Regions from separate parts of the Pseudomonas sp. SA195 genome, predicted to be linked through region 1. Evidence: predicted binding sites of a transcription regulator. Region 1 holds the regulator's gene; the other holds the start of a gene.
The links. Region 1 encodes FliA, which starts transcription of late flagellar genes. Its sites were predicted from a motif close to CTAAAGTTTNNNNNNNNNNNGCCGNTAA; they were not measured.
Positions count from the first base shown of each region.

Region 2: M1D78_RS10545 (methyl-accepting chemotaxis protein) is a predicted target of FliA. The motif match lies at 3,370-3,397, and genes of this name have one in related genera.

Region 1 is NZ_CP096392.1:2,890,379-2,896,200, reverse strand. Features, by position in the region: gene flhF (flagellar biosynthesis protein FlhF) at 1-1,175, shown strand, start outside; gene fleN (flagellar synthesis regulator FleN) at 1,264-2,094, shown strand; gene fliA (RNA polymerase sigma factor FliA) at 2,113-2,835, shown strand; gene M1D78_RS13335 (chemotaxis response regulator CheY) at 2,956-3,330, shown strand; gene M1D78_RS13330 (protein phosphatase CheZ) at 3,351-4,145, shown strand; gene M1D78_RS13325 (chemotaxis protein CheA) at 4,158-5,822, shown strand, end outside.
Region 2 is NZ_CP096392.1:2,271,623-2,277,444, reverse strand. Features, by position in the region: gene M1D78_RS10565 (MarR family winged helix-turn-helix transcriptional regulator) at 1-186, shown strand, start outside; gene M1D78_RS10560 (alpha/beta hydrolase fold domain-containing protein) at 343-1,275, opposite strand; gene M1D78_RS10555 (MarR family winged helix-turn-helix transcriptional regulator) at 1,355-1,852, opposite strand; gene M1D78_RS10550 (multidrug effflux MFS transporter) at 2,042-3,277, shown strand; gene M1D78_RS10545 (methyl-accepting chemotaxis protein) at 3,444-5,066, shown strand; partial or broken gene M1D78_RS10540 (DUF4113 domain-containing protein) at 5,185-5,367, shown strand.

The sequences.
Region 1 (5,822 bases):
TCGAGCTGACAGCCGTGCTCGATTATCCGATGGAAGCAGTCGCGCCGAAGCAGCCGAATCCGGCGCTCGAGGCCGAGCTGCGCAAGACCCAGACCCGCATCGCCGATGCCCATGCCGAGTTGAGCGCGCCTCGCTCGCAGCCCGCTCGGGACCGTCAGTTGCTTGACGAGAAGCCGGCCGTAGCCGCCAAACCTGCTGCAGCGCCGGTAGCCGCGCCGGCTCCGGCATTCGACTCGCGTGCCGTCGAGGCAATGCAGACCGAATTGCAAGGCCTGCGCGAGCTGATCGAGGTGCAACTCGGCTCATTGGCCTGGGGCCACGAGCAGAACCGTCGCCCGCTGCAGGCTGGCCTCTGGCGTCGCTTGCAGCGCCTCGGTCTGCCGGCTGATCTGTCGCGTGGGCTGTTGGAAAAGGTGGCCTCGATCAGTGATCAGCGTCAGGCCTGGCGCATGCTGCTGGCGCACCTGGCTCAGTCCATCAAAGTGACCAAGCACGAGCCGCTGGAAGAGGGCGGTGTCATTGCTCTTGTCGGCCCGGCCGGCGCCGGCAAGACCACGACCCTGGCCAAGCTCGCTGCACGCCATGTTCTCAAGCACGGCGCGCAGAGCATCGCCCTGGCGAGCATGGACAACTACCGTATCGGCGCGCAGGAGCAGCTCAAGACCTTGGGTCGTATCCTCAACGTGCCGGTGATCCAGATCGACCCGAGTCAGCCGCTGAGCAAGAGCCTGGAGCCGGTTGCACGCAAGCGATTGATTCTGCTCGACACCGCTGGCCTGCCGGCAGGCGATCCGATGATGCGCCTGCAGCTGCAGGCGCTGGCCGACCGTGGCGTACGTTCGAAGAACTATCTGGTGCTCGCGGCGACCAGCCAGAGCCAAGTCCTGAAAGCGGCGTGGCATCACTACCGGCCCTGCGGGCTGGCAGGGTGCATCCTGACTAAACTTGATGAGGCAGGTACTCTGGGCGACGTGCTCGGGCTGACCATCAGTCAGCATCTGCCGATTGCCTACCTTGCCGACGGCCCGCGGATTCCCGAGGACCTCCAGTTGCCGCGCACGCATCAACTGGTCAGCCGCGCGGTGAGCCTGCAATCCGAAGAGTCGCCCAGCGAGGAAACGATGGCCGACATGTTTTCCGGCCTGTACAACGGTTCCTCACGGAGGGCGGGATGAACAGAGCGCTGCGTGAGAGAGAAACAGTAGACGCGTTCAGGTTGAACGCATCGATGGCCTTCGGGCCCCAGCAAGATATAGGCGTTTGATGATGGGTATTCATCCCGTACAGGTTATTGCTGTGACCGGCGGCAAGGGTGGCGTCGGCAAGACCAACGTATCGGTCAACCTTTCCCTGGCGTTGGCTGATCTCGGTCGGCGTGTGGTGCTGCTCGACGCCGACCTCGGTCTGGCCAACGTTGACGTGCTGCTAGGCCTGACCGCCAAGCGCACCCTGGCGGATGTGATCGCCGGTGAATGCGATCTGCGCGACGTCATGATCCCGGGCCCTGGCGGCGTACGGATCGTGCCTGCCGCGTCGGGTACGCAAAGCATGGTGCAGCTATCACCGATGCAGCATTCCGGCCTGATCCAGGCCTTCAGCGAGATCGGCCACGACATCGACGTGCTGATCATCGACACCGCGGCCGGTATTGGCGATGGCGTGGTGAGCTTCGTTCGCGCGGCGCAGGAGGTCCTGCTCGTGGTCACCGATGAGCCCACCTCGATTACCGATGCTTACGCGCTAATCAAGTTGCTCAACCGCGACTACGGCATCAGCCGCTTCCGGGTGCTGGCGAACATGGCGCACGCGCCGCAGGAAGGACGCAATCTTTTCGCTAAGCTGACCAAGGTGACTGAACGTTTCCTTGATGTCGCCCTGCAGTACGTCGGTGCGGTTCCCTACGACGAGGCGGTACGCAAGGCCGTTCAGAAGCAACGCGCGGTCTACGAGGCCTACCCGCGAGCCAAGTGCTCGCTGGCCTTCAAGGCCATAGCGCAGAAAATCGACACCTGGCCGCTGCCGGCAAACCCGCGTGGCCACCTTGAGTTTTTTGTGGAGCGCCTGGTCAGGCCCACCGCAAACGCACACGACTGACAGCGGCGGGAATCGGTTATGTACAACACCAAAGTGGCTAAAGACTCCCAGTACCAGCTCATCGAGCAGTACGCCCCGTTGGTCAAGCGCATCGCTTACCACTTGCTGGCGCGCCTGCCAGCCAGCGTGCAGGTCGATGATCTGATGCAGGCCGGCATGATCGGCCTGCTCGAAGCCTCCAAGAAGTACGACTCCGGCAAGGGGGCAAGCTTCGAAACTTATGCCGGTATCCGCATTCGTGGCGCGATGCTTGACGAGGTTCGCAAGGGCGACTGGGCGCCACGGTCGGTGCACCGCAATTCGCGCATGGTCAGCGAGGCCATTCGCGCCATCGAAGCAAGAACGGGGCGCGACGCTAAAGATCAAGAAGTTGCGGCCGAACTTAAATTGAGTCTCGATGAGTACTACGGCATTCTGGGCGACACCCTGGGCAGCCGCCTGTTCAGCTTCGATGATCTGCTGACGGAAGGCGAGCACGGGGAGTTCGGTGAAGACGCCGCCAGCGCCCACCCGGAACCGTCTCGCGATCTTGAGGACGAGCGCTTCCAGCAGGCCCTGGCTGATGCGATTGCCAGTCTGCCCGAGCGTGAAAAGCTGGTGCTGTCGCTGTACTACGACGAAGAGTTGAATTTGAAGGAAATCGGCCAGGTGCTGGGCGTCAGCGAGTCACGGGTCAGCCAGTTGCACAGTCAGTGCGCGGCGCGCCTGCGGGCTCGTCTCGGCGAGTGGCGCGCGCGATAGGGCCGGTTCTCAGGAACGCGAATCAAGGTTGCTCTAACGAGCTTCATTCACGAAGCCCGCAACAGACCGTGAGCAGGCTCCGGGATTTCGGGATTTACGGAGGTGTACTTGGACAAGAACATGAAAATCCTCATCGTCGACGACTTTTCGACGATGAGACGGATCATCAAGAACCTCTTGCGTGATCTGGGCTTCACCAACACCGCCGAGGCGGATGATGGCACCACCGCACTGCCGATGCTCAAGAGCGGCAGCTTCGACTTTCTCGTCACCGACTGGAACATGCCCGGCATGACCGGCATCGACCTGCTGCGCGCCGTGCGTGCGGACGACCGTCTCAAGCACCTGCCGGTGCTCATGGTGACGGCCGAGGCCAAGCGTGACCAGATCATCGAGGCCGCGCAGGCCGGTGTTAACGGGTACGTGGTCAAGCCGTTCACGGCGCAGGTACTCAAAGAGAAAATCGAGAAGATCTTCGAGCGCGTCAACGGCTGAAGTAACGCCGCGAGGGCACTATGACGCAAGCAGACCAAAGCCTGGCGGAGTTCGAAACGACGCTCAAGGCTCACGCACCCCAACTTATCGAAAGTCTCCAGCAGGGCCGCTTCGACGAAGCGGCGCAGATGTTTAACGAGCTCAGTCAGGCTCGTAACCAGGGACTTTATCAAGAAGTCGGCAAACTTACCCGCGAGCTGCACAACGCCATCGTCAAGCTGGAGATGGACACCTGCGCGACCGGGGGCGATCCGTCACCGATCACTGACGCCACGGACCGTCTGTCCTATGTCGTCGAGATGACCGAGAAGGCCGCCAACCGCACCATGGACCTCGTCGAGGAATCCGCGCCGCTGGTCAACTACGTCAGTTATGAGGCGCAGAGCTTGACGGCTGATTGGCAGCGCTTCATGCGCCGCGACATGAATGCCGAACAGTTCCGCGACCTGGTCAAACGGCTAGATCAGTTTCTGCAGCGGACCATGAACGATGGCAGCCAGCTGTCGCAGAACCTCAGTGAAATCATGCTCGCCCAGGACTTCCAAGACCTGACCGGCCAGGTGATCAAGCGGGTCACGCGGCTGATCACTGAACTCGAAAGCAACCTGCTCAACCTGGTGCTGATGGCCGGTCAGGTCGACCGCGTCGCAGGCATCAAGCACGACCGCGAAGAGCTGCGCGCCGAGCAGGAACGAAAAAAACAAGAAAAAGGCCCTTCCCATGGTGAAGGTCCGCAGATGCATGCCGATATACGTGAGGATGTCGTATCCGGGCAGGACGATGTCGACGATCTGCTTTCGAGCCTGGGCTTTTAGGGGAAGTGAAATATGAGCTTCGACGCCGATGAAGAAATCCTCCAGGATTTCCTGGTTGAGGCCGGCGAGATTCTCGAACTATTGTCAGAGCAGCTGGTGGAGCTGGAGAGCAGCCCCGATGACGCAGCATTGCTCAATGCGATTTTTCGCGGTTTCCATACGGTAAAAGGTGGTGCGGGTTTCCTCCAGCTGCATGAGCTGGTCGAGTGTTGCCACATCGCCGAAAACGTCTTCGACATCCTGCGCAAGGGTGAGCGTCGCGTCGACTCGGAATTGATGGACGTTGTCCTGCAAGCGCTGGACGCCGTCAACGAAATGTTCGGCCAGGTCCGTGAGCGTACGGCCGTTACCCCGGCCACGCCCGAGCTGCTGGCAGCCCTGTCGCGCCTGGCCGAACCAGCCTCCAGCGAGCCGGCTGTCGCCGAACCGGTCACGCCGGTCGGCTCGGCCGAGCCTGAGCCCGTTCCAGCCAGTGCCGACACTGAATTCGAACAGTTCCTTGGCGCGCTGGACGAGGCGGCCGAGGCTCCGGCTGCGGCGTCAGCTGACGAGATTACCGACGAAGAGTTCGAATCGCTGCTCGACCAGCTTCACGGCAAGGGCCAGTTCGCCCCGGCTACGGGTGCCGATTCTGTGGTCGTGCCTGAACAGGCCGCCGCACAGCCGGCCGGCGACGAGATTACCGACGATGAATTCGAGGCGCTGCTCGATCAGCTGCACGGTAAAGGCCAGTTCAGCGAAGTAAGCCCGGCACCGTCTGCACCGGTCGCGGCCGAAGCACCCGCGCCAGCGGGCGACAACATCACCGACGACGAATTCGAAGCGCTGCTTGACCAATTGCACGGCAAGGGCAAGTTCGAACCGGAAGCGGCGAGTGCTGCTGCACCGACACCGCCGGCCAAGCCTGCGGCCGCGCCAGCCAAGGCGGTGGAGAAGGCCGCACCGGCCAAGCCCGCTGCGCCTGCGGCCAGCAAACCGGCTGCCCCGGCTGCCGCTACGGCCAAGCCTGCTGCTCCCGCTGCGCCTGAAAAGCCGGCCAGCGAAGCGGAAACTACCGTTCGCGTCGACACTGCGCGGCTCGACGAGATCATGAACATGGTCGGTGAGCTGGTGTTGGTGCGTAACCGCCTGGTGCGGCTCGGCTCCAACAGTGGCGACGAGGCCATGTCCAAGGCCGTTTCCAATCTGGATGTCGTCACTGCCGATCTGCAGAGCGCGGTCATGAAGACCCGCATGCAGCCGATCAAGAAGGTATTCGGACGCTTCCCTCGCCTGGTCCGCGACCTGGCGCGCAGCCTGAAGAAAGAAATCAACCTGGAGTTGGTGGGCGAAGAGACAGATCTCGACAAGAACCTCGTCGAGGCGCTCGCCGACCCGCTCGTGCACTTGGTGCGCAACGCGGTCGACCATGGGGTCGAGACCCCCGAAGAGCGCGAGGCCGCCGGCAAGCCGCGCACCGGTCGTGTGGTGCTGTCCGCCGAGCAGGAAGGGGACCACATCCTCTTGCAGATCACCGACGACGGTAAGGGCATGGATGCGAACATCCTGCGCGCCAAGGCGGTAGAGAAGGGCATGCTCGACAAAGATGCCGGTGATCGTCTGAGCGACCTGGAGTGCTACAACCTGATCTTCGCGCCGGGCTTTTCGACCAAGTCGGAAATCTCGGACGTGTCCGGC
Region 2 (5,822 bases), 620 kb from region 1:
GAGGTCGACGAGACGGACCGCCGCAGCGTTCGCCTGCGCCTGACAGCGCAAGGAGAGGCCGTGCACAAGGCGCTGCGCCAGCAGGCGCAGCAGCTCAACAAGGTCGCCGTGCAGGACCTGTCCGAGGAGGAGCAGCAAGCCTTGATCGACCTGCTCGGGCGCGTGCGCAGCAGCCTGAGCGGCTGAGGTCGATCTCACGGCCGGTCGTGACGCCGCCCGCACGGCGGCGCACAGGTCCTGGGGGCTGTTGGCAAGGCCTATCGACAGAACGGCATCGTTTCGCCTGACAGGCCTTCGTCCATCCAAACCAAACCTGGCCTCACGGGCAGGCCAGGCCGTTGCCTAGTTGCCCTTGAGGAAGCCCAGCATCCGGGCGACGTTGTCTTCGGCTTCGAACGGTAGGCCGCCATGTCCTGCACCGTCGAGCAGGTGATAGGTCGCCGATACGCCAGCCTTTTCAAGGGCCTGCGCAAGAAGCTTGCCCTGTCCTGCCCCCACGTTGCAGTCGGCGCTGCCGCTCTCGATAAAAAAGGGCGGGTCCCCGGCGCTGGCGTAGGTAACCGGGTTGGCCTGCGCGACGAGGTCCGGCGAATGGGCCACCGCAGCCCCGAGGTACCGCGATTCAAAACTGCCGGCCTGCCCATGATTGATCGCGCTCGCCGGGCAACCTTGCTGCTTGAGCATGGCGTCGATCTGCCCCATGTCCACCGGCGGGTAGAGCGCAATAACCTTTTCTGGCCGCAGATCGACCGAGCCGTCCGCCAGGGTCTTGCGAAACAGCGGCGCGTCGTAGGCCGTGCCGACGAGCGAGGCGAGGTTCGCGCCTGCGGACTCTCCGAACATCACGAAGGCGTCGGGGTCGAGCGCATACTTGGCGGCATTGGCCTTGAGATAGGCGATGGCCTCGAAAACATCCTGCACGGCCGTCGGAAAGGTGGCTTCCCCCGAGAGGCGATAGTTGACCGGAACGACGGCATAGCCGGCCTTCAGAAACGCCTCGACGTAGGCGGCAGTCGCCATGTCCTTGGAGCCGAACCGGAACCCGCCTGGGTGCGCATAGACCACGAACGGGAAGGGGCCTGCGCCGCTCGTTGGGGTATAGATATCGAGGGTCTGTGTACTGGATGCGCTGGCGTACTTCTGATTGGCGAGCGCTGGCGTGAGGCCCGCTACTTGAACGGACGGTCCGCCCTTGGGAATGGCGACGGGTGCAGCTTGTGCAACGCTGCCTCCGACCAGCACAGGCGCCAGTGTGGCGAACGGCAAGGCGGCCATGATGACGAGTTTCCTTAGATTCATGAGTGTTGCCCTTTTTCCGATGTGAATGACCCAGGGTCATCGTGATTGAACTGCGTCAGATTGGGGTAGTGCGCCCTGACGTTCCGTCTGGAGCCACGTTTTTTGGCGCTTCGAAACGCTGCCTGCCTTTCGCCGGCTTCACCGCCTCATCGGCGGCGTCGGCAAGTTCGGCCAACCCGCGTGCCATGTCGCCCGCCGCGGCTGGCCAGGCATGTTCCATTGCAAGATGCAGCGGTTTCTCCGCTGTCTGTACCGCCAACATGGCGTGCTCTGCCAGCGCCCGGCCTTCTGCGGTGAGCGCGATCGGCCGCGATCGTCGGTCGTCGTCGCTGAAAGGTCGCGTGACGAGCCCGCGCCGCTCAAGAGTCTTCACCAGTTTGGTAAGTCCTCCGGAGGAGATCAGCATCGCCTCGTAAAGATCCGTCGGCGTCAGCTGGTGCGGCGCAGGCTGAACCCGCAGGGCGGCAAGGACTTCGAACGAAGCGGGGGTGAGGTCGAGCGGAGCAAGCGCCTCGGCAGCGATCCGCTCGAGTAGACGGGCCAAGCGCTGCACGGCGACGGTCGCAGTCATTTGTCGCAGAGACGCGTCGGGCCAGTTGATGGTCGCGCGTTCCAGTGAGGTAACAGTCTTTCGCGTGGTCTCTGGCATGGAACAATCCTAGCGCGGAGGATTCTACCTTTCCAGAAAGGTAAACTGCTCGCAGGCAACTTGGTTACTTATCCGAAAAGGTGCATAGAACGAATGAGCGAGACATCAGCTTCGCCTCAAGGGTCGAGCGCACTGAGAATCGTCTTGGTGTTGTCGGTTTTGTCGATTTTCCCGCCATTGGCCACAGACATGTATCTGTCAGCCTTCGGTGATATTCAGACCTATCTGAACGCTCCGGACGGGGCATTGGAAATGTCTCTGTCGGTTTTCTTCCTCGGGCTTTGCGTCGGTCAGTTGGTGTTTGGCCCGCTGATCGACCGATACGGACGTAAAGGACCGCTTTTGGCCGGTGCAGGACTGTTCTGCCTCGCCACGGTGCTATTACTTTTGACTGACTCAGCCACAGTGTTCATCAGCCTTCGTTTCGTCCAGGCGCTTGGTGCGTGTGGGGGCATGGTTGTCGGTCGGGCAGTCGTGTCCGATCTCTATCAAGGCACCGCGGCAGCACGAACCATGACCCTGTTGATTATGCTGATGACACTCGGGCCTGTTGTTTCTCCGCTTGTTGGCGGTGTGCTAGTTACACAGCTTGGCTGGAAGGCAGTCTTCGTCACGATGCTTGCAATCGGCGCGCTCGCACTTGTGCTGGCTTTTACGTTGCTTCCTGAAACCTTGCCCGCTTCTAAGCGGCTGAAGACCCCGCTCTATCGGGTGTTCGGCGATTACTGGACGTTGCTTTCTTCCCGCCAATTCCTTGTCCCGGCGCTCGTCAGCGCTCTCGTGCAGGCCGCAATGTTCTCTTTCATCACGGCCTCGTCGAGCGTATTCCAGGGGGTGTTTGGCCTCGGTGAAATCGAATACGGGATCGCCTTTGGTTTCGTCGCACTTGGTTTAGTCGTCGCATCCTTAGTTAACAATCGCCTGCTCGTCAGGCTGGCGGTCAAGACGATAATCAGCGTGGCGCTGCCGCTGTTTGTTGCGATTAGTATCGTGCTGTTGCTGGTTTCGGGGTCTCGGGAATTCTGGGTACAGATCATCCCGCTCTGGTTCTCGATCGCCATGGTAGGGCTGCTGAGTGCGAACGGAACCTCCATAGCCATGGAGGCTGCACGAGGGCAGTCCGGCGTAGGCTCCGCACTGGTCGGCGCCATGCAGTTTGGGGTCGCCTTCGTCTGCTCCGCCATGGTGGCTGCCGCCATTAGCGATAGCACCCTGCCCATGGCGCTCGGGATACTGCTTCCGGCTCTTATCGCGATGGTGGTTTGGTTTTTTGGCAAGTCCCTTGCCAGCCGCGAACGTCTTGCGAATCAGAGCGTTTCCGACTCTTGAGAGTACGCCTGAGAGGATGGCTTTACTTCTATCGGCGTATTTCTAGAGCCGCTAATCGATATGCTCGGTTTTTCTTTTTGCGGGTCGTCTGGCTCAAGTTCAAAGGCCTGCGGCAGATAAAATAGGAAAGCTCGGTATCGCCGTGCGTTCTTTTTTCGAGGCCATCATGCTGCGCACACTGAAGATCTCGCATCGCACGCTGCTGTTTTTTACTCTCGTCGCAATGCTGCTCACCCTGCTCGGGCTGTTCAGTCTGATGCAGATGGCGGCGATTCGTGCCGCCGGCAGCGAAATCGATTCCGACTGGATGCCGAGCCAGGTGGCCGCGGACGACATGGCGCTGAGCTTTGCACAGGTGCGCACCGAGTCGCTGCGCCAACTGGCATTCAGGGACGCCGAGACAAAGCGCAAGAGCGATGGGCTGATTGCCGCCGCGATTGCGGACATTCGCCAGCACGTGACCCGCTACGAGACGCTCATCTCTGGTGCCGAAGAGCGGCGCGTTTTCGAGGCCGCCAAGGCATTATTCGAGCAATACGCCTCGACCTTGGACGAACGGCAGCAGTTGATGGGCGGGCAGCCGGACGAGGCGCGAATGGCGCAAGTCAACGCACGGCTCGCCGCGCTGGGGCCGAAATTCGGCGAGGCGCTGCTGGAGCTCAGGGCGTTCAACGGGGAAGGGGCGCATCACGCCGTCCAGGCCGCGACTGCCGTTTATGAAAAAGCCCGGATCATCATCGTAGCGGTAATCATGCTGGCTCTGGTCGCGACGGTCGCACTGGCCCTGGTGCTGACAGCGAGCATCGTTCGGCCGATGCGCCAGGCAGTGGCCGTTGCCAACCAGATCGCGCATGGCGACCTGACCCACACGGTGCCGGTCGATGGCGACGACGAGGCCACGCAATTGCTCGCTTCGCTGCGCGACATGCAGGCTAACCTGCGCGCCATCATCGGGCAGATCAATGATTCGGCGAATGTGCTGAGCACCTCTGCCGAAGAGATGACCGCGGTCATGCTCGACAGTACCGAAGGGCTGCATCGGCAGAACGAGCAGATCGAACAGGCCGCGACGGCCGTCAACCAGATGACCTGCGCCGTCGAAGAAGTGGCGAGCAACGCGGTGTCCACCTCCGAGGCGTCGCAAGCGTCCAGTGAATCGGCACAAAAGGGACGTCGCCAGCTGGACGAGGCGATCGCCGCGATCCAGGCGCTGGCCGACGATGTTGTCGGTGCCTCTGCGCGTGCCGGCGATCTGGCTGAACAAACGCACAACATCACCCGCGTGCTGGACGTGATCCGCTCGGTCGCCGAACAGACCAACCTGCTCGCACTCAATGCAGCTATCGAAGCAGCCCGCGCCGGGGACGCCGGTCGCGGCTTCGCCGTGGTCGCCGATGAAGTCCGCGGCCTGGCCAAGCGAACGGGCGAATCCACGCGCGAAATCGAGTCGATGATCGGCAGCATCAAGCAGGGGACGGGCCTTACCGTTGATGCGTTGCAGCAAACGGCGTCGCGCGCCCAGGGTACGCTTGAGAAAGCCTACACCGCTGGGGTTGCACTGGCCGAGATCGCCGATGCGGTGGCCGGCATCAACGAGCGCAACTTAGTGATTGCCAGCGCCTCAGAAGAGCAGGCGCAGGTCGCGCGGGAGATCGACCGCAACCTGGTCAGCATCCGCGACCTCTCGCTTCAGACTTCTGCCGGCGCCCAGCAGACCAGCGTCGCAACGCAGGAACTGTCGCGCCTAGCGGTGAAGCTGAACGGGACGGTCAATCGCTTCCGGATGTAACCGAACCTTGCGCAACTGTGGCTGAGCATGTTTTCGCTCTGATTGACTCCAACAGCATCTACTGCGGTTTCGAGCGGTTGTTCCGCGCCAACTGATTCGCACGCCCATTGTGGCGCTGCTGTTCGCGCCCAGCCAGGCGGCCGCTTCGCAGCGCGTGATGGCCGTTCTGGATTCGATCAATGCCAAATGGGGGCGGGACCCGGTAGTGCCAGCAATGCACGCCTGGGGTATGCGTCGCGAACTTATGAGCCAGAGCTTCACGATGCGAGTCGATCAGTTGTGGAAGGTTTCTGCGCGGTGATTTGCGGCGTACGTAGGCCTGCTGAAAAACGTCTCTTGGATGGGGGAGACCAACCACAACCGATGACCGCTTGGACGGCTAAATACAGCCTTGAGCACGCTGGCGATTACATTGGTTGGTTGTATTTCCAGACACTGTATCGCCATGTTGCCGCTCAGCCAGATATGTCCGAGTAGACAACCCAGTGATTTAGGCTCGCGAAGGCTGCTCAAGTGTCTGCCGAAGTGGGCCAATTCAGCAGACACTTGGCGGATCTGCTAATGGTCGAGGCTGTGTAAAATGCAAACGTCTCCCTAGCGTTTCTGATCGTACGTCAAATCTGCCAACGCTTGGCTGTTCAGCAGACCGAGATTTTGCGTAGCGACATAAAATTTGAGCCAATTCTGGCGGCTGTGCCTGCGCGAAATTGTTTTGACGCACTTTCAGCCGAAAACAGCCTATCGTGAAAGCTGCTC